DNA from 4 places in the Rhizobium sp. BIGb0125 genome. Region 4 is predicted to be linked to each of the others. Evidence: riboswitches for the same ligand, from Rfam matches in the RefSeq annotation. Region 4 holds a riboswitch; each other region holds the start of a gene.
What was found. Region 4 has a riboswitch for cobalamin ahead of M2418_RS12630 (ABC transporter substrate-binding protein). Riboswitches for the same ligand answer to the same signal wherever they lie in the genome.
Positions count from the first base shown of each region.

Region 1 (5,352 bases), on a different contig from region 4:
GACGCCGATGATCTTGGAAATCTCGCGTGATGCGGTTTCAATGCGCGCCATGGCATCAACCGTTGCATCAACAACCTGCACGGAATCGACAGCTGCAATGCGGGCGTCCTGAACCAGCTTACGGGCCTCGGCCGTGCGACCGGTGGATTCGCGAACCGTCTCGGTAATCTGTTCAAGTGCTGCGGAAGTTTCCTCGAGAGCCGCCGCCTGTTGCTCCGAGCGGGTGGCAATGCCACTGGCACTGGCGCGCATCTCGCCGCTTTTACTGGACAGCATGGCCGTTTCGGTCAGCACCTGCTCAAGGGTTTCCTGGAACTTCGCCAGCGATTGGTTGAAGTCGTGGCGCAGGTGGTCGAACTCAGGAACGAAGGGGTCGTCGATTGTCAGACGAATATTGCATTCCGCCAGACGTTCAAGACCAGCGCCCACTTCCTGAAGTGCCCGTACGCGACCAGAGACATCGGTGGCAAATTTCACAACCTTGATGACCTTGCCTTCATCATTGAGGATTGGGTTGTAGGTCGCCTGAATGAAGATGGCACTGCCATCCTTGGTAATGCGCTTGAACTCGTCGGCATAAAATTCACCAGCCGCCAGACGTGGCCAGAACCCGGCATATTCATTGGAGGCAACATAGTCGGCCTCACAGAACATCTTGTGGTGGCGTCCCTTGATCTCTTCGAGGCTGTAACCCAGCGCCGAGCAGAAGTTTTCATTGGCGGTCAGGATCGTGCCATCCGGCTTGAACTCGATGACGGCCTGTGCGCGCGACAGCGCGGAAATCTTGCCCTTGCTTTCCACGCTCTCCTGCTTGGCGGCAGTAATGTCGGTGGCGATCTTCACCACCTTGACTACCTTGCCGCCGCGGATAATCGGGTTATAGCTGGCCTGGATCCAGATTTCTTCACCGCTCTTCGTCAGGCGGCGGAACTGGCGTTGCTCATACTGGCCGGAAGCGAGGCCCTTCCAGAACGTCGTGTAGTCTGCTGCGGCAGCGTCTTCTGCGCGCATGAACATTCTGTGATGACGGCCTTTGATCTCATCTAGCCGGTAACCGAGCGTCGCGCAGAAATTTTCGTTGGCGTCGAGCACCATGCCGTCGGGTGTAAAAGATATGATGGCCTGCGATCGGCTGAATGCAGACAGGATAGCCGCGGCTTCCGTGCTGAAAATGCGATCAAACCCCATAACTCCACCTGTCAAACTTGGTTAATGTCTATAACTATTCACTGGCAAATTTTAGTTAAAACTTTGATTAGATTTCCGCATTTTCAGCTCTAACGGTACAATCACCTTGTCACGCAGCGACACTGATTGCCCGATTGAAACGTCGCCCATTGACTCAAACCGTGCCGCGCCGGATAACAAAGATGGATGGTTCCTTGCCGGGTTTTCCGGCTGGATGAAAAGGGAACACGATAGGGAATTGTCCTCATTCGTGGCTGCCCCCGCAACTGTGAACGGAGAGCCTGAAAACAAAGAGCCACTGGTCTGGCGCATCGATATGAAATCATAGTGATTTTGCACTGTCGATGCGAAAAAACAGACAGACCGGGAAGGTGTTTTCAGGTTACGACCCGTGAGCCAGGAGACCTGCCATCGCGAGAGTGTCCATGCCGGCGGGGTGTCCGGAATTTGCGCGGTTTTGCGGAAATGCTTCGGCGGTTTCCTCTTTCTTCGTGTGCTTCCCCGTGGTGACGGATGTCGATTGCGGATCCGCGTGTCCATTGCATACGCTGCCGGTTCCGTTTTTGAGACTGCGTATGCATTGAGCGAGAGGGTTCACCATGTCTGTCCAAAACAACGCCGCCACGCAGGCGGTATCTGTCAAATCTGCCAGCGCAGTCCAGTCGCTTCTGGCCGTGTTCTGCGGCCTGTTCATCATCGGTTTTGTCGGCTTTTCGCATATCGAGGCCGTGCATAATGCCGCGCATGATACGCGCCATGCCAACGCCTTTCCCTGCCACTGAGGGAGAGCGACATGTCGTCTTTTCGTAATATCGTTTTTACATCCGTTCTGGTGGGGCTGATCTGCGGACTTGCCGTCAGTATCATGCAATATGTCGGCACCACACCGTTGATCCTGCATGCCGAGACATTCGAATCGGCTGGCGGTGAGGCCGGGCATAATCATGACGCAGCACCGGCAACCGGTGAAGCGGCTGCGCCTGCTGGCCACGCTCATGACGAAGAAGCCTGGGGACCGGCGGATGGTTTTGAGCGGAATGCCTACACGGCTGCTGCCAATATTCTGACGGCAATCGGTTATGCACTGGTTCTGACCGGCCTCATCTCACTGCGGGGCAGCAATATTGGCTGGCGTGAAGGTCTGTTCTGGGGGCTTGGCGGCTTTGCGGCCGTGGCTCTGGCGCCGATGGTCGGTCTGCCGCCTGAATTGCCGGGAAGCCCGGCTGGTGAACTGGCCGCGCGTCAGGCCTGGTGGATTGGCACTGCGGTAGCAACAGCAGGTGGTTTAGCGCTTTTGGCTTTCCGTCGTGAGCCATGGGCTGCGGTTCTCGCCATCGTGCTGATTGCTGCGCCGCATGTCATTGGTGCGCCGTTGCCGCCAGAAGGCGAACATGCTTTGGCACCACTGCCACTGGAGCGCCGTTTCATCATCCTTGCCACACTCACTAGCTTTGTCTTCTGGGTGTTGCTGGGTGCTTTGAGCGGCACGTTCCTCAAGCGCTTTGAAGCGGCCAAGTGAACAACGGTTCTGCCGAATGGAGCGTGGCGCTTGATGCGCTGCGCTTTTCTGTTCCCGGGCATGGCGCGCCTTGCGCCGTGCACCGCCTTGCTTTCAAGGCACTGCTTGGTGCATCACCGGATAGCGAGGCCTGCCTTGCCTGTTTTACCGAGCATCAGGCTGCGTTTGAAGCTGCCGCCCTCGACAAGATCAAGCGACAAAACCTACCAATCGACAAAAGCCTTCATCTGAACAGTCGGGATATTCGTCGCGCATTGGGTAACGATATCGCGTCGGGTCCACAGCGTGTTTGCCGGGTTCTCGACCGCGATGTTGCCAGCTGAGTTATCTCAGCGGTGCTCGGCTGCAAACGCCTTGATTTCTGATTCTGCTTCCTGTCCCCACAGGTCAAGCGCCTTGAGGATCTCGGTGGTAAAACTGACCGGCGCGGTTCCCGCTGCCGTGATAACGCCTTGGTCGCGCACCGCCTGTGGCTGGTCGCGATAATAATCTGCACCCGAATAGGCTGGATAGGCGCGGTGTGAGGCAAGTGAGTTGCCGGTATGGGCAACGTCATTCAAAATGCCGGTGCCGGCCAGCATGCTGGCGGCCGCGCAAATGCCGGCGACCACACGTCCCTCCCGCCGGAACCGCTGCACCATCTCGGTAAAGTCCGGCGCGCCGCCACGCTCCCAACTCAGTCCGCCTGGAACAATCAGTGCATCGATCGAGGCCGGATCAAGTGCACCATAGGCCACATCGGGCATGACTTTCAGGCCACCCATTGACGTTACGGGCGAACCATCCGGTGACGCAATGATGATCTCGGCACCCAGATAGCTGCGCGCCACCGCACTGAACAGGGCGCTTTCCCAATCGGCGAACTCGGGCGTCAATGCAATTGCAATACGGGTCATTGTCTTTGTCCTTGCTGACAGCAATCCAACGTTACGCAATAGCCTGCATGTAGCGCATGCCGGTGACCGGACGCGGTGTGAAGTCCATGTTTTCGTAGAAACGATGTGCAGCAACATTACCGGTGGCGGCACTGACAGAAAGGTAGTCGCAGCCGCAACGCTTTGCGACATCGCGTGCACGCGATACCAGATGCTGGCCAGTACCGTGACCGCGGTGACCGTCGCGGACGTAGAGGTGGTGCAGTTCCATGCCGCGCCGCGCTTCCTGCGCTCTGTAGAGCGGAACGAGAATGGCGTAGCCGATCAACTCATCACCAGCTTCGGCAACAAGTGCGGTAATCCATGGGATAGGGCTGAACAGGTCGAGTTCCAGCTTTTCCGGCGTCATCACCGATGCGTCGCCATGATGTTTGGCAAGCAGAGCAATCATTTCGTTGAGCTGTGGCAGGTCAGCCTTGCGTGCGCCACGAATGGTTACAACGGCGGGGCGTGGAAGGGTAATGGCACTGTCTTCGGTCATTTTTCGGTCCTTCGGGTTTTTTGAGGTGCCATCAGGACGTTTGAAAAACAACAAAGCCGCCTGACGGCGGCTTGTTGACATTATGATCTGTCGAGCCGCCCTTTACAGGTAGGCCCAAAAATACGTGCAGGAGATTGGTGCGCGATTGTTGATCATGGGCGACTAGATGCTCCTGAATCACAAGATTGTCAATCGGGATTTTTGCAGATGTTTCGTTTCAGTAAGGCCGACTGAAATTAATGCTCACTTTCGCACAGCTTATGGTCCGAAAGCGCCCGAATGACATAGCAATCTTCTATGGAATGTCCGTCGCAATGCGAGACGATCCGCTCCAGTTCCTGCTCCAGTTTTTTCAGCTTGGCAATTTTCTCGCGCACGGCGACCAGATGATCAGCTGCGATCCTGTCAGCACCCTCACAGGGCTGTTGCCGATGGTGGCTGAGGCGGATCAACTCACGGATGGCATCAATGTTGAGACCGAGATCGCGTGCATGACGAATAAAGGCCAGCCGTTCCAGATCGGCCTTTTCATACCGGCGCTGATTGCCTTCGGATCGCTCTGCCGCCTCAATCAGCCCCATCTGTTCATAATAACGGATGGTCGGAACCTTGACGCCCGTTCGCTTGGAAAGATCACCGATGGAAAGCATGTCCCGCTCCTGAAACCTATAGCTCTAGAAGACTTAAGGTTTTTCGCGGTATATTTCAATGTCAAAGGGAAAGCAGGTCAAAACGCTCTCTGCCTTCGTTTGATGCCTGGCGGTTAGGGTCAAGTGATCGCTTGATCGCAGCTTCGATCATGTCCTCAACCGCTTTACGTTGGTCCGGAGGCATGGCCGCGAGTTCGTCTTCCGTAATGCCAATCTGTTCGAGCACCATGGCGCGGATCATATCCGCTGGGGTCATTTGCGACCACTCCTGCAGTTCTGCGAGAAGATTGTCGCTCGCCGATGTATCCACGGCTTTGCCCGACAGAGTGGTGCGCGCCGCCTTTGTGCTCTCCATATCGAGCAGGGCTAGGGAAAGTGTGGATGTACCCGTGTCCCTTCCGGCGCTTTCGCTGCCATTAAGACCGGTTTTGTCATTCGACGAAGGCTGTTCTGTCACAAGACCGCGAGGCGTAAAGCTGGCTTCTGTTCCCAGTTCACGTATTCTGGACCGTACTAGATGCTGGCTACCCAGATTTGAAATGGTCGTCATCGTGATTCTCCCCGTCGCATCTCGATGAC
Region 1 is NZ_JANUDV010000002.1:583,156-588,507, reverse strand. It holds gene M2418_RS06845 (PAS domain-containing methyl-accepting chemotaxis protein) at 1-1,188, opposite strand, end outside; cobalamin riboswitch at 1,359-1,616, shown strand; gene M2418_RS06840 (CbtB-domain containing protein) at 1,788-1,970, shown strand; gene M2418_RS06835 (CbtA family protein) at 1,982-2,707, shown strand; gene M2418_RS06830 (hypothetical protein) at 2,704-3,030, shown strand; gene M2418_RS06825 (type 1 glutamine amidotransferase family protein) at 3,037-3,603, opposite strand; gene M2418_RS06820 (GNAT family N-acetyltransferase) at 3,635-4,123, opposite strand; gene M2418_RS06815 (helix-turn-helix domain-containing protein) at 4,360-4,773, opposite strand; gene M2418_RS06810 (hypothetical protein) at 4,835-5,323, opposite strand.
Region 1: it holds a riboswitch for cobalamin, as region 4 does, so the genes downstream of both, M2418_RS06840 (CbtB-domain containing protein) here and M2418_RS12630 (ABC transporter substrate-binding protein) in region 4, are expected to answer to the same signal.

Region 2 (5,352 bases), on a different contig from region 4:
GGTCGGCAACACATCCAGCCTGCCACGCGCTGGAGCACCTGACGGGCCGGGAACTATGTGCTGGCCGTCAAGCGCTGCCAACAAAGCTGCTTTTTCCGCGGCTGCACTTTGAGTTCTCAGCGGGTCCTGTTCGCCATCCACCGCGCGCCCAAACACGTGCTGGCCATCCTTGATGGCAAAATCCTTGAGGTCGCAAAGAAAAGCATCAATGCGCGACAGCGCCGTATCGGCATCATCACCCAAGTCAACGCCGGCATCAGCCGCTAGGCCCGTATCGCGTGCCTTTTCAACGATCAGTGTGGCCAGTCTATCGCGCCGGCGGCGGTCAAGCCCGTCAGCCTGTGCATATTCATCGACAAGCTGCTCGAGCGCAGCCTGATCCGGCGAAAGACCAGCTTCCACCAGCACGGGTGGAATATGCCCGATGGTTACGGCAGCAATACGCCGTTTGGCGACGGCAGCTTCACCCGGATTGGAAACGATAAATGGATAGATGACCGGCAGGGACCCGGTAACGATTTCCGGAAAACACGCTTGCGACAGCGCAACGGTCTTACCCGGCAACCATTCAAGGGTGCCATGGGCACCAACATGGATCACAGCATGTGCGTCAAGCTTTTCACGCATCCAGGCACCAAAAGCCACCAATGCATGACGCGGAGGCAAGGCAGGATCGTGATAATCAACACGCCGGTCTTCGTTGCGTCCGCGATCAGGAGCAAGTGCGACCGTCACCGCGCCGAAATGCGCTGCTCTAAAATGGAAATGACCATCAGTAACGACATCGTCCAGTGCCGCGTCACCCCAAGTGTCTTGTAAGGCCTGACAAGCAGACGACGGGAGCGATGCACAAAAGGCGGCATAGTCAGCCTGCGAAAGCTCAGCTGTTTCGCCTTCAATACGATCCAGCAAACCGCGTGCGGTGTCAGGGATGTTTTCAACGCGGTAACCAGCATCACTGAGGTCACGCATCATCTCCAGCACGCTCTGTGGCACGTCCAGACCAACAGCATATCCGGTTCGGCCCGGTGCGGCACCGGGATAGTCCGGCATCAGAATGAGGAGGCGTCGATCGGATGGTTCTGCACTCTTGAGCCGAAGAAAAGCTTGGACGCGTGCAGCAACCTGCTCGACGCGATCAGCTTCGGCGACGTTTACCAGCCCTTGCCCACCCTGCGGATCAAGCTGCTTGAACGAGATGACCCCAGCCAGAATGCGCCCGTCCAGCTCTGGCAGCACCACATGCATGGCAAGATCAGACGGGTTGAGACCGCGCATATTGTCGACCCAGCCATCATGACGTGTTGTCGCCATGATGACCTGAAAAACCGGAACGCCCAATCGGTCGAAAAGCGTATCGCCAACATCGTCGGTGTGGCTTGCAAAAGCAGTCGCAGCGATGATTGCTGCAGGTTCCAACAGAGGCAGCTTCTCCTCTAGAAACCGAATTGCCTCAGCGTCCTTCAGGCCGCTGACGAAAATCGGCAATGGCGCAAACCCACGCCTTTCCAAAGCCGCAAACAACGCATCGACAGGCGCGATATCCGCCGCCAGCAACATCGAGCGGTAAAACAACATTGGCAAGACAGGTGCATCGGGAGTAAAGCCATCCAATGCTCGCTCAAGATCGACAAACCCCTCACCGGGTCGGTAGAACCCGGCCTTTGGCAAAGGGTCTGGTACGATCTTAGGCCATGCTTCACCCTGAACCAAAGCGCTCAAACCGGCGGACAGCAGCGCCATATTGGAGCTGCCGCCTTCGCGGAAAAATGACAGGATTGCCGAAAGAGTAGAAGCGTCAACGGTGGACGCCGCTTCCAATTTGTCGTCCCGCTCGCTGCATTCACCGGGCAAAAGGACCAGTTTGATGCCACGTCGCCTAGCCATCAAACCAAGCTGATCGACACCGTAACGCCAACGATCTGCACCGCCGAGAATCCGGATAAGGATCAGTTTCGCCTTTTCCGCCGTCTTCTCAATCCAAAGATCGACAGACATGGGATGGCGAAGTTCGGACAGGTTGGCAGAGACGAGGGAGAGAGAGCCAGTACATGTCTGCTTCCAACCACGCTCCAGACCTGCCAGATCGCTGCTAGAAAAAGATAACACCACCACATCCGCCTGTGGCTGGTTGAGATCAACCGGCTCGATCAGGTCGTCGAGAGACGAAGATGTGGTGGCGAGAATATGCATGGATCAGGCCGCAAGCATCTTTTCGATTTTTGCGCGATCGATACCCTTTTCACCAATGACAACCAGACGGCTGCGGCGGGTTTCGCCTGCTGCCCATGGGCGATCAAAATAATGATTGACGCGCGAACCTACTGCCTGCACCTGCAGGCGCATAGGCTTGGCGGAAACCTCGACAAATCCCTTGATGCGCAGCACGTTTTCCGCAGCAGCTGTTTCAGCGATACGGGACGCCAGAGCTTCCGGGTCACTTACCGCCGACAATTCCACAACGAAGCTGTCGAACTCGTCGTGATCGTGGTCTTCTTCCTCATCGTGATGGGTATGGCGATTTTCAATGTCGTCTTCCACAGCAAGACCAAGACCGATCAGGACAGCGGGATCAATGGCGCCATTGGACGCTACAACGATCTTTGCAGCCTTGGGCAGATGTTCGCCAATATGCGCCTTGGCGCGTTCCAGACCTTCGGCATCCAGCAGATCGCCCTTGGTCAGGACGATAAGGTCAGCGCAGGCAATCTGGTCTTCGAACACTTCTTCGACCGGATCGTCATGGTCAAGCGCCTCGTCATTGGCACGCTGGGCAGCAAGAGCATCCAGATCATGCGAGACCATGCCTTCTGCAAGTGCAGCACCGTCGGCAACAGCGATAACAGCATCCACCGTGACGCGGCTTTTGATTGCCGGCCACTGGAACGCCTGCACCAGAGGCTTCGGCAGGGCAAGGCCGGAAGTTTCGATCAAAATATGCTCCACCTTCGGCTGACGGCTGAGGATCTGCTCGATCGCTGGCTGAAAATCATCGGCAACCGTGCAGCAAATGCAGCCATTTGCCAGTTCAACGATATTTTCTTCCGGGCAGCTTTCGATACCGCAGCCCTTGAGGATTTCCCCATCAATGCCAACATCGCCAAACTCATTGACGATAATCGCAAGACGCTTGCCTTCCAGTTTTTCCAGAAGACCACGCAGAAGCGTGGTTTTTCCAGCACCCAGAAAACCGGTGACGATGGTGCAAGGGACACGGTCCAGCGAATTGCTCATGATTTTTCCTCTGTGTAATCAAATGGTGGAATACGGGCAATCATGCCGCGTTTCAAACTGTCGGGACGTCCGCGCCAAGGCATAAGACCGTCCGGCGCACTGGCAAGCAATTGCGCGCCGATCAGCAGGTCGTCAGCATCGTCTTGTGCAAGGCCGCCAAAAATATAGGACCAGCCATCAACACTGCGAATACTGGCGCTCAAACCACGCTTGCAATTGGCAAGACAATTGACGCTACGTACCTCGATGCCAACATCCTGGGCCTTCGCGATAGCGGCAGATGACAAAAGCGCGCCGGGGCGGGGATCGGCATTCGGATCGTCCTCGCTGCGACAGTTTCGGCAGACAAATACGACGACACCATCAGCGGTGCCGTTTTGTGTTTTACCATCAGGGCAGGGTGATGTTGCCGTAATATCCAAATCCGTATTCGCTTTCCGCGCCTTCAAAAAAATCATGGGGTGCGGTTATCGAAAACGGCAATTCATCGCGATGAGAGCCAGATATTCGATCGGTTCGACTGACCGGAGCACCCCGCCCGACAGACGTATTTTCCTGAAACGGCAGGTCTCCTGGCTTGCGGCTTATGGCGCCCGTGTCGCCGCCTTCCCGAACATATGTCCAGTGGCGTTTCGGCGTGGGCTGACCGCTTACAGTTGCGGGGGCAGCCACGGAGTGGCCCGTCAAATCGGGGCGGAACCGTGTTCCCTCTTAGCTTTTCCCGTTGCCGGAAAAAGACCGTCAGTGATTTACACTTAGGCGCAACCGCTGCTGCGGTCAATGCAAAGCCCACATGCCGCCAGCATTGCCGGGTGAGGCAAATTGGCTATAGTTGCCGCTTCGCAAATAGCAGATAAGCGTTTTTAGACATAGCAATGACAGGAATACCGCCATGACCCGCGAGATTACCGAGACTGAGGCCGAGCGTCACCGCCAAAAAATGGTCAATCGCAAAGCCGTCCAGGATGCCGAAGTCGCGGAAAAAACGGTCGAAAAAGGGCTTTTGATCGTCAATACCGGACCGGGTAAAGGCAAGTCTACCGCGGCCTTCGGTCTGGCGCTGCGCATGCTTGGCAATGGCCGCCGCGTCGGTGTCGTGCAGTTCATAAAGGGCGCTTGGGCGACCGGTGAACAACAAGCCTTGACTCTGTTCGGAGACCGCGTCGAATGGCGCACCATGGGCGAAGGTTTCACGTGGGACACTCAGGATCTGAAACGCGATGTCGCCGCAGCCGCCAAGGCATGGGCGGAAGCAAAGACGCTTATGGAGGACAAAACGATCGGACTTCTTGTCCTCGACGAGTTGAACATTGCTCTCCGCTACGAATATCTTGACCTGAACGACGTGATCGAGACATTGCAGAACCGTAGCCCCGATTTGCATGTTGTCGTCACCGGCCGTAACGCCAAGCAGCCTTTGATCGATGCTGCTGATATGGTGACTGAGATGACGCTGGTGAAGCATCACTTCAAGGCTGGCGTCAAAGCCCAGGCCGGTATCGAGTTTTAGGATAAAACCACATGGCAGCACGCGTTCTGATGTTTCAGGGCACCGGCTCTGATGTCGGCAAATCGCTTATGGTCGCAGGCCTTGCCCGCGCCTTTGTCAAACGTGGCTTGTCGGTGCTGCCATTCAAACCTCAAAACATGTCCAACAATGCTGCTGTGACCGCTGACGGCGGTGAAATTGGCCGCGCCCAGGCGCTACAGGCGCGCGCTGCCGGCGTTCCTCTATCTGTTCACATGAACCCGGTGCTGTTGAAGCCGCAAAGCGAAACCGGTGCGCAGGTGGTTGTGCAGGGAAAGGTCATTGGTAATGCTAAGGCTGCCGATTACCAGCATATGAAGGCAGGTCTGATGCCGCATGTGTTAGAGAGTTTGGAACGTCTCAAGTCACAAGCTGATCTGGTGCTGGTCGAAGGTGCTGGCAGTGCCTCCGAAGTCAATCTGCGCGCCAATGATATTGCCAATATGGGATTTGCCCGTGCCGCCGATGCACCCGTCATTCTGATCGGCGATATTGACCGAGGAGGCGTTATCGCCAGCCTGGTTGGCACCAAAACGGTTCTGGACCTGGATGATGCGGCGATGATCGAGGGATTTATCGTCAACCGTTTC
Region 2 is NZ_JANUDV010000008.1:90,044-95,395, reverse strand. It holds gene cobN (cobaltochelatase subunit CobN) at 1-2,193, opposite strand, end outside; gene cobW (cobalamin biosynthesis protein CobW) at 2,197-3,234, opposite strand; gene M2418_RS21320 (DUF1636 family protein) at 3,231-3,656, opposite strand; cobalamin riboswitch at 3,779-3,992, opposite strand; gene cobO (cob(I)yrinic acid a,c-diamide adenosyltransferase) at 4,127-4,744, shown strand; gene M2418_RS21310 (cobyric acid synthase) at 4,756-5,352, shown strand, end outside.
Region 2: it holds a riboswitch for cobalamin, as region 4 does, so the genes downstream of both, M2418_RS21320 (DUF1636 family protein) here and M2418_RS12630 (ABC transporter substrate-binding protein) in region 4, are expected to answer to the same signal.

Region 3 (5,352 bases), on a different contig from region 4:
CAGCACCACCAAGGTCGAGGAAATTGCCTGGCGCGGCGCAACACGCAAAAGTTTTGCCGTGCTGTTGGGCACGGCGCCAGCCCGCAGCCTTGCCGAATTGTGGTCCTGGTCGATCGATGTGGGCGATACCTATCAGGCAGAGCCGGACCCGGTTGGCTGGTATGAAATGATATCCGTGTCGGCGGGTCGCCTGCGCATCAACAAACAGGATGGTTCGGTGGTGGTCAAAGCCGGGGACTTCACCATTTTCGACAGCGCCCAGCCTTATTCCTATGAAAATATCGGCGATGAAGTGCTGCATTTTACCCGCGTGGTGGTTTGCTAAACGCAAGCCCAAACACCCCAATTCCTGCCTTCCGCATATATCGAGCATGATCATGAGCACCACAAAGACCTTCACGCCATCAGGTTATTCGCACGTCCAGCCGGGACATGTTGCCAGTGTCGTCACCTGTCTGGAAATGACCGAAAACCCGCACGCGGCGGAACCGTCCTTTGCCGGTGACATCCGCCTTGAACGAATGGAAAAGCCAAATCTGGAGGCCTACCGCACGCTGTACCGAAAGATTGGTGCAGAATGGCTGTGGTTCTCGCGCCTCATCATCAGCGATGAAAAACTGGCCTCGATCATCGGCCATGACGACGTCGAGGTCTATGTGCTGCGCGATGGTCAGCAGGACATCGGCCTGATGGAACTTGATTTTCGTCAACCGAATGAGTGTGAGCTGGTGTTTCTGGGCCTGACCGAGGAAGTAACCGGCAAGGGTCTTGGCCGCGCGCTGATGAATGCGACGCTGAAACGTGCCTGGCAGAGAGACATCAAACGCCTGCACCTGCACACCTGCACGCTGGACCATCCCTCGGCACTCGGCTTTTACCTGCGCTCCGGTTTCCGGCCGTACGCTTTTCAGGTGGAAACGCAGGCCGATCCGCGCCTGACCGGCCACCTGCCACTGACGGCCGCACCGCATGTGCCGCTGATCCAGCCGGAATAGAAACAAGCCTAACACCAGTCACCCAACCTTGCCCTTGTCACACGGTTGCCAGGGGCAGGGGCTTGCCGTGCATTCGCCACCCAATGCTCTTGCCATAATAGATAGTCATGTTATGTAATAACGTAACTTATGTTGTCTGTCGGTCCATCCGCTGCCCGTACCAAAGCGCGGCTTGGTAACATTGACAGTGATATCTGAACGTGTAGCTTGTCTGGGTCATGGTTCTTCCACCTCTGGGTGGAAGCTAAGAGGGAATTCGGTGCAAAACCGAAGCTGTCCCGCAACTGTAAGCGGTTAGCCGTTTGTCCAACATGTCACTGGCAGAAATGCCGGGAAGACGGACAACGGCATTGACCCGCAAGCCAGGAGACCTGCCTGACGAGATACGATTCCGTGGTCGGGGTGTGCCACAGGAATGAGTGTGTGCGCGGCCTTCCTGCCAGACATGCCTTCATTTTTGCTGCCTCCTGTATTCGAGATTTTGGCAGTGAATGAAGACGTAGAACTTAAGAAAACCCCACCCATGCGCCCGTCACGGCGCGCCATTCTTCTCATTGCAAAGTCTGCCTTTGCCGCATCTCCACATCTGGAAATGCAACGTCTTGCCGAAAACCTGGCTGAACATATTGCGCTGTCACACTCCGGAGACATCGTGCAATTTGCCTTTACGGAGCAGGGCACGCCCTCGCTGCGCGACGGGCTGTTTTCCCTGCTGGAACAGCAGCTTGACCATATCACCATTCTGCCGCTGGTTCTGCCGGTCGAGCCGAGTTTCCGCAACTGGCTGGTCAAGTCGCTGAAGCGCTGGCGTGCGTCAGCCACCCAGCCCTGGCCCGAAATTTCCATCACCGGCGATATCGCCTCTGCCAGCCAAATGCTGCCGCTGATGAGCGAGCTTTTGGGGCAGGCGCAGGCGCTGGAAACCACGCCCGCCAAGGCGGTCGTACAGGAAGGCTCGCTGGTGCCCGCGCAAAAATACCGCGTTCTCGTCTGTTCCGGCGGTGCCTGCAACAGCGCAGGCGCCGATACGATCTGGAACCACCTTCGCAACCAGCAGGAACGTTTGAAACTGCGCGTCACCGGTGCTGGCACCATGACAGCCAAATCCACCTGCCTTGGGCCGTGCAATCTGGCGCCGGTGCTGCAGGTGTTTCCCGATGGCACCTATTACGGCGGCGTTACCGAACAGGCGGTCGATGACATCATTGCAGGCCATCTGCTCGGCAGCCCTGAACTCGGCAACCATGTGGTCGAGACCCACGCCTACCATCCAACAGGCCGCAAGCAGCGGCTGCGTATTCCCCAAAACTGATCCGAGGAGATAAAATGTCATCCAAATTCCTGTCGCGCCTTGGTGCGACCTGGCTTGCCACCGCCGTCATGTCCACGGCGGCTGCCGGTTTTGCCGCAGAGCCGCTGCGCGTTGGCGCAACCTACATCACCTCGGGCACCGATCCGGCCAAGGGTTCCAATGGCTGGGCACTGACCAGCCACGGCGTTGGCGAAAACCTGTTTACCGTTGACCGTGATGGCAAGCTGGTGCCGGAACTGGCTGACAAGGCAGAGCGCAATGACGATCTGACCTGGACAATCACCCTGCAGCCGGGCCGCGCCTTTTCAGACGGTTCGCCCGTCACCGCCAAGGCGCTGGCCGCCGGATTTGACAATACCTTCGCCAACAACAAGGCGGCGCTTGCGACCGGTGGCAAGCTGAGTTTTGCCGCGGTGGATGACCTGACACTCAAGGTCACGACGGAAAAGCCGGTGCCTTACATTCAGGCGCTGTTTGCCGAATGGCCACTGGTGGCCTACACACCGGCGGCCAATGGTGAAGCGCTGTTTACCGGCCCTTACAGCATTGCCGCCTTCAAGACAGATGCCTCGATCACACTTGCACCCAACGCCCATTTTGCCGGTGCAGACAGTCGTTCTCCGGTTGAGTTCCGCAAGTTTGGTGACGCGCAAAGCATGACATTGGCGCTGGAATCCGGCGAGCTTGATCTGGCCTTCGGCCTGCCGTCGGAAGTCGTCAGCCGCCTGAAAACCAACCCGGACCTTACCATCAAGTCTTTCCCGGTCGGTTATCAGTATCTGGCCTTCCTCAACACCACCCGTCCGTTGCTGGCAGATGTCAAACTGCGCCAGGCGCTTGATCTGGCCTTTGACCGCACCGAACTGGCAGCTGCGATCAATGGCGGTGAACCGGCAACCGGTGCTTACGCCGCCTATTTTCCCTTTGCTGGAAAAAATGCCCGCGTCACAGATCTGGATAAGGCAGCGGCGCTGCTGGAGGAGGCGGGCTGGACCAAGGGTTCCAACGGCACCCGCGAAAAGGACGGCAAGCCGCTGCGCCTGCTGGCCATTACCTATCCGCAGCGTCCTGACCTCGTAACCATGCTGCCGGTCGTCAAGGCGCAGCTGGCACGGGTCGGCGTGGAGCTTGATACGCAGGTGGTTGAAAGCATCCAGCAGGTTGCTTCGGCAGGCGATTTCGATATTGCGCTCTGGGCACAACACACTGCACCAAGCGGTGACCCGGCCTTCTTCCTCAACTCGATGCTACGTACCGGCGCGTCGCTCAACTACGCCAAATATGCATCGCCGGAATTTGACGCCATTCTCGACCGCTTTGCGTCGGAAGGTGAACCGGATGCCCGCGTCAGCATTGCGCTGGATGCGCAGGACAAGCTGTTTGAGGACGTTCCGGCCTCGTTCCTTGTCTCGCCGGTCTGGTATGTCGGTGTGTCCAAGCGGCTGGAAAACTATCAGCCCTGGGGTTCGGACTACCACGTCCTGCGCGCCGATATTGGCGAAGCGAAATAGTCATGAACCTGATCTGGCCCTGCATCAGATCAGCCATTGGGCTGGCGGCGATTTCCTTCGCCGCCTTCGCCATTATTTCGACAATGCCGTCTGACCCCGTGGCCATTGCCGTGCATGTCTGGAACCTGCCGGCAACGGATGCAACATTCGCGGCCTTGCGGGCGGAATGGGGGCTGGATCAGCCAATTCCGCTGCGCTACCTGCACTGGCTGCAAGGGTTCGTTGTGGGCGACTGGGGCCGCTCCTTCCGCACGGGTGAGGCGGTGTTTGCAGAGTTTGCCGCGCGCCTGCCGGTCTCGCTGTTCATGGGCCTGTCAGGGCTTTTTCTCGCCATGCTGCTGGCCGTGCCGCTTGGCTTTTTTGCTGCGCTCAAACCCGGCGGTATCGTCGACAGGTTCAGCCGCAGCCTGTCTGTGTTCGTGCAGGCCGTTCCGGCCTTCTGGGCCGGGCTGGTGCTGTTATGGGTGCTGGGCGTGCAGTTGAAGTGGATCAGACCCTTTGCCAATGACACGGCCTCGATCGTCCTGCCCATTGTGTTGATTGCGCTGCATTCGGTAGCCGTACTGGCGCGGGTTTACCGCCATGATCTCAGGCAAACCGCAGCCCTGCCATTTTACGTCACCGCTTTGGCCAAGGGTCTGTCACCCCGTCAGGCGCTGTGGCGCCACGGCCACCGCAGCGCGCTTTACGCGCTGCTGTCGGCCGCTCGCTCCGAGGCCGGTTGGGTCATCGGCTCAACCGCAACCATGGAAATCCTGTTCGGCCTGCCGGGCATCAGCCAGTTTCTCGTGCAGAGCATTGCGGCACGTGACCAGATGGTGTTGCAGGCCTATGTCGTGGTCATTGCGCTGTGGATGCTGCTGATGAATGCGACCGCGCGCCTTGCCATGGAATATCTCGATCCGCGAGCCCGCCTATGATCCGTTATCTGTTGCTGGCGCTGATCGCTTTGTTTTTCGTCACCGGTGGCCTCTGGCAACCGCATGATCCGGATGCCGTCAATATTCTGGCCCGCCATGCCGGTGTCAGCAGCCAGCATATTCTCGGCACCGACCATCTGGGGCGGGATCTGTTTTCGCGCATTCTGGCCGGTGGCTGGAGAACCGGCTGCGTCATCTTTGCCGTCGCCTCCATCGGTTTTGTTATCGGCAGCATTCTTGGCACCACCGCCGCCATTCTGGGCGGTTGGCGTGAAAGCATCCTGCTGCGCGCCTGCGAATTTTTCATCATGGTACCCACGCTCATCGTGGCGCTGACGGCCGCCGCGCTGTTTGGCCTGTCACCGCTCAGTGCCGGCGTGGCCTTGGGGCTGGCAGGCATTGGTCCGCATTCGCTGCTGGCCCATTCGCTCAGCAAACGGGTGCTGGGCCAGCCCTTCATTCTGGCGGCACAAAGCCTTGGTGTGTCACCGGCCAGAATGATAACCCGCCACCTGCTGCCCAACACCTTGCCGCTGATGTTGACCTATGTCGGCAATCAGGCCGGTCTTGCCATCGTTGCCTATGCGGCACTTGCCTTTATCGGCCTTGGCGCA
Region 3 is NZ_JANUDV010000003.1:497,661-503,012, reverse strand. It holds gene M2418_RS10720 (helix-turn-helix domain-containing protein) at 1-325, shown strand, start outside; gene M2418_RS10715 (GNAT family N-acetyltransferase) at 378-995, shown strand; cobalamin riboswitch at 1,198-1,389, shown strand; gene M2418_RS10710 ((2Fe-2S) ferredoxin domain-containing protein) at 1,519-2,307, shown strand; gene M2418_RS10705 (ABC transporter substrate-binding protein) at 2,322-3,818, shown strand; gene M2418_RS10700 (ABC transporter permease) at 3,821-4,738, shown strand; gene M2418_RS10695 (ABC transporter permease) at 4,735-5,352, shown strand, end outside.
Region 3: it holds a riboswitch for cobalamin, as region 4 does, so the genes downstream of both, M2418_RS10710 ((2Fe-2S) ferredoxin domain-containing protein) here and M2418_RS12630 (ABC transporter substrate-binding protein) in region 4, are expected to answer to the same signal.

Region 4 (5,352 bases):
AACGAACTGCAAACCATGTATGAAAAAATGCTGCAGCTGCATTTCGGCGGCAATGGCGCAGAACTACCAGCCATGCAGTCAAAGCTGGAAACACTGTTGAAACAGGTTTCGGATCAGGCCGGTGCCAACAACACCGCACTGTCGCAGCTTTTGGACAATGGCAGCAAGTCGCTTTCCGCATCGATCGGCTCGACGATTACACAGAGCTTCATCTTTATGTGTGTTGGCTTGGTGGCGGCCGTTTGTTTTGCGATTTACGTCGCTCACGCCGGTATCACTGCACCGATGGTTCGTTTGCGCGAACGCATGCAGACACTGGCCAGTGGCGATGTGAAGTCTGAAATTGACGGCCTCGACCGCAAGGACGAAATTGGCAACATGGCGGCCGCAGTGGCCGTGTTCCGCGACAACGCCATTGAACGTGGTCGCCTGTCCCGTCAAGCTGATGAAGATCGCGTCAGCACCGAGAATGAGCGCGCTGAACGCGAGCAGCAGAAGGTCCTGGAAGCCGCAGAAATTCAGAAAGCCGTCGATACGCTGGGTGCCGCGCTTGGCAAACTGGCTGATGGCGATCTGGCTGCGCGTATTGCACATCCATTTAACGGCCAACTGGACACACTGCGTCAGAACTTCAACCATTCGGCAGAAAAGCTTGATCTGGCGATGCAGAGCGTTGGTACAAATGCCCGCGCCATCGATGCTGGTGCTAATGAAATCCGCTCCTCGGCTGACGACCTTTCCCGCCGCACAGAGCAGCAGGCTGCTTCTGTTGAAGAGACAGCCGCCGCTCTGGAAGAAATCACCACGACGGTCAAAGATTCCGCCAAGCGCGCAGAAGAGGCACGCCACCTGGTTTCCCGTACCCGTCAGGAAGCAGAAAAGTCTGGTGAAGTGGTGCGTGAAGCCGTCACCGCAATGGAGCAGATCGAAAAATCCTCCAGCGAAATCGGTAACATCATCGGTGTTATCGATGACATTGCCTTCCAAACCAACCTGCTTGCTCTGAACGCGGGTGTCGAAGCGGCCCGCGCTGGTGAAGCTGGTAAGGGTTTTGCTGTCGTGGCGCAGGAAGTTCGTGAACTTGCCCAGCGTTCTGCAAATGCCGCAAAGGAAATCAAGTCGCTGATCACTGCCTCGACATCGCATGTCGAAACCGGGGTTCACCTTGTCGACCAGACAGGCAAGGCGCTGGACGCTATCGTTGCTCAGGTTCAGGAAATCAACCAGCATGTTCACGCGATTGCTGAGGCAACCCGCGAACAGTCGGTTGGTCTTCAGGAAATCAACACCGCCGTCAACACCATGGATCAGGGCACGCAACAGAACGCTGCCATGGTCGAAGAAACAACGGCGGCAAGCCATGGTCTTGCAACGGAAGCCACGTCCCTTAACTCGCTGCTCGGCCAGTTCAGACTGACAGGCACCGGCGGTATGGCTGGTTTCGCAAGGCCTGCTGCTCCTCGCGCCGCCGCTTCGGCTTCGCGACCTGCTGCACCGGCACCGGTGGCAGCATCGACAAAGTCCAGGCCGATTGCGTCTCCAGCACGTGCACTGGGCAATAGGTTGGCGAGCGCCTTCGGTGGCGGTTCATCTGCCGCTGCGACTACAGCCAAGGAAGCGGACTGGACAGAATTCTGAGCCTCCAAGATTTTTGAGAATGAAAAATGCCGCCGCCTCAATCTCTGGGGCGGCGGTTTTCTTTTGTTCGGTCTGTCGCAATAGCCTTGACCTTGTCTGCGCCTTGGCCATAAGTGGCATCCGACGGTTCTCCAAAGGGTTGTACCTGGAGGGGATTAATAGGGAACATGGTGCGTTTCTATCGAAGAAACAATGCCATGGCTGCCCCCGCAACTGTAAGCGGATTGCCGCTCATCCTTGTGGTGTAGCTCTTACACCATGCCACTGTGCCGCTGAGTGCACGGGAAGGCAGATGAACGGCGTGAATTCGTGAGCCAGGAGACCTGCCGTTATTTGTTAATCCAACGCACCGGGCGGGGTTGTCCGGAAAGGAATAGTCATGTTATTACATAACATATGCATTTGTTGCCTCCGTTCATTGCATTGTTGGGTTAACCGCGCGTCGTTTTTCTAAACGCTGCACAAACCGGGCAATTTAGGCCCGTAATCTCAACTGCATTTCAAATATTTCCAATCGGAAGGCTTCCATGCGTGCCATCATAAAAACTCTCAGTGCTGTAACCGTTTTAGTTGCCGGGTTCTCTGCTAGTGCCCATGCGGCGACCCAATATCCGTTGACGGTTACCAATTGCGGTCAGTCGATTACGTTCGAAAAGGCGCCAGCAAAGATCGTTTCGATCGGACAGGGCATGACCGAAATCCTGTTTTCCCTTGGCTTGGCAGACAAGATTGCCGGTACCGCCGTTTGGGTTGGGCCGGTTTTGAAAGAATATGAAGGCGTCAATGCGCAAATTCCGCGCCTTGCAGACAATGACCCCAGCTTTGAATCGGTTGTCGGCAAAGAGCCTGATCTGGTTGCTGCGGAGTTCGAATGGCACGTCGGCACGCAGGGTTCTGTGGGCAAACGCGAACAATTCGGTTCACTTGGCATCAATACCTATGTTTCTCCTGCAGACTGCGTGGCCAAGATCAATGCCGATGGTGGCGATGGCGTACGCAAAGAACTTTTCACGATGGATCTGATCTATCAGCAGATCAGCGAACTCTCCGATATTTTCGATATCAAAGAACGGGGCGAAAAACTGGTAGCCGATCTGAGGGCACGTGAGGCCGCAGCCGTCGCGTCGATCGGAAACGCATCGTCGGCCAATCTTCCTGTTGTTTTCTGGTTCTCCAGCAAGGAAGTGAAGGGCGACGCCTATATTGCCGGTAAAAACAGTGCTCCGGCCTATATTCTGAAAACGCTTGGTGCCAAAAATGTCGTAAGCACGGAAGAAGAGTGGCCGCTGGTCGGTTGGGAAACCATTGCCGAATCCAACCCTGCTGTCGTCGTTATCGCTACCATGGATCGTCGCCGTTATGCCGCCGATGATCCTGCGGTCAAGATCGACTTCCTGGAGAACGATCCGGTCACCAGCCACATGGATGCCGTTAAGAACAAACATTTCGTCATGATGGATGCACAGTCCATGAACCCGACCATTCGTACGATTGATGGCATTGAAATCCTGGCAAAGGGTATCCAGGCGCTCGGGATTTCCAAGTGACAGAAATGCCTGCACGTCGTTCAGCATGGTGGCTGCCTTTGGCAGTCACCGTCTTTTTTCTGACGCTTCTCGGCTTCATGATAAGTCTTGCCGTGTCGATCGGCGAAATTTCCATTCCGCTCGATACGACGGTCAAGGCGATCATGAAACGCGCCTTTGGAATGCCGTTTGAAATCAGCCGCATCCATGAAGGCGTAATCTGGGACTATCGTCTGAGCCGCGCCTTGGTTGCGGCAAGTGCAGGGGCTGCGCTGGCGCTCTGTGGCGTGATCCTGCAAGCATTGCTACGCAACCCTCTTGCTGAACCTTTCGTGCTGGGCATTTCCGCAGGTGCCTCGACCGGTGCCGTTTGTATTATGGTTCTGGGAATCGGTTACGGTGTTTTGACACTGTCTACGGGCGCATTTCTGGGCGCCGTCGTTGCGTTTCTTCTCGTGTCACTGCTTGCGGCCGGCGCTGGTGGCAGCAGCGACCGTATAATTCTTGCCGGCGTGGCCGGTTCGCAGCTCTTTAATGCGCTGACATCCTATATCGTCACCACATCTGCAAATGCAGAACAGGCACGTGGTGTGATGTTCTGGTTGCTCGGTAGCCTGTCCGGTGTGCGCTGGCCGGACGTTTATCTCGCTGCACCCGTTGCATTGTTGGGTTTTGTGTTTTGTGCGGCCCATGCCCGGGCATTGGATGCTTTCATGTTCGGTACAGATACCGCCGCCGGACTTGGTATTCCCGTTCGTCGTGTACGCATAACTCTGCTTGGCGTGACGGCATTGATGACGGCAACCGTCGTCAGCATCGTTGGCTGTATCGGATTTGTCGGGTTGGTCATTCCCCATGCCGCACGGTTCATTGCTGGCTCCGGACATCAGCGTCTTTTGCCTGTGTCTGCGATGATCGGTGCCATATTCATGGTGGCAGCCGATATCGTGTCACGTATCATCATCCCACAGCAAATCCTGCCAATCGGCGTGGTAACTGCATTGTTTGGCGCGCCCGCTTTTGCCTTTATTCTCTACCGTGCACGGAGGGCCGCATGAGTATTTCGCTGGAAAAAGTGCACTGGGCTTCAGGCGGCAGTCTTATTGTCAATGGCGTAACTCTCGACGCTGCACCCGGCACGACGCTTGGCCTGCTTGGGCCAAATGGTTCGGGAAAATCCAGTTTGCTGCGGCTCATCTGCCGTATCCGCAAAGTCCAGAGCGGCGTAATTACACTTGGCGGCGAGGACATAGCGACCCTTTCTCAGGCCCAGATTGCCAAAAGTACGGCCTTTGTTGAACAACAGGCAACGACGGAAATCCAGGTCAGTGTGCTCGATGTCGTCAAGCTTGGACGAACACCGCATCGCAGCCCGATTTCAATCTGGAAGTCGGAAGATGAGGCCGCCGTACAGGATGCGCTGACACATGTCGGCATGCTGGATAAAGCGTCTAGGTTTTGGCACACGCTGTCTGGTGGTGAAAAACAGCGGGTTCATATTGCCCGGGCATTGGCGCAAACGCCGTCACAGCTTCTGTTGGATGAACCAACCAACCACCTCGACATTCAGCACCAGCTGGACATTCTGGCGCTGGTGTCCCGGTTGCCGGTAACGTGTATCGTCGCCTTGCATGATCTCAATCTTGCAGCGATGTTCTGCGATAATCTCGCGGTCATGCATGCAGGGGAGATCGTGGCTTTCGGCCCGCCAGAAGAGGTTCTGACGGAAACGCTCATTCGTGACGTTTTTGGAGTTAGTGCGCGTATCGAGCGATCATCTTACCATGGCCGTTGCCATATCCAGTACAAGACGGCTTGACCATGAGCATCGACAACTTCCATCTCAAGGACGATATCAGGGATTACTGGTCGAAACGGTCGGAAACATTCGATCTGGTATTCGGCCATCGTATTCCACCCGGACCAGAATTTGACGCCTGGCAGCAGCCAGTGCGCGACGCTTTAGGTGAACATTCATTATCCGTGCTGGAACTGGCCTGTGGCACGGGCGAGGTGACACGGCTTATTCACGACATTGGTCATGACGTGACGGCCCTCGATTTCTCCGAGGCTATGTTGTCAGTTGCGCGGCGCAAACACGCGGGAAAACCGCGTCTGCGTTTTGTGCTTGCAGATGCCGAAAACACGATGGAGCCTGACGACATCTATGATGCCATCGTATGCCGTC
Region 4 is NZ_JANUDV010000004.1:194,069-199,420, forward strand. It holds gene M2418_RS12625 (methyl-accepting chemotaxis protein) at 1-1,638, shown strand, start outside; cobalamin riboswitch at 1,746-1,984, shown strand; gene M2418_RS12630 (ABC transporter substrate-binding protein) at 2,166-3,185, shown strand; gene M2418_RS12635 (iron ABC transporter permease) at 3,191-4,222, shown strand; gene M2418_RS12640 (ABC transporter ATP-binding protein) at 4,219-4,983, shown strand; gene M2418_RS12645 (class I SAM-dependent methyltransferase) at 4,986-5,352, shown strand, end outside.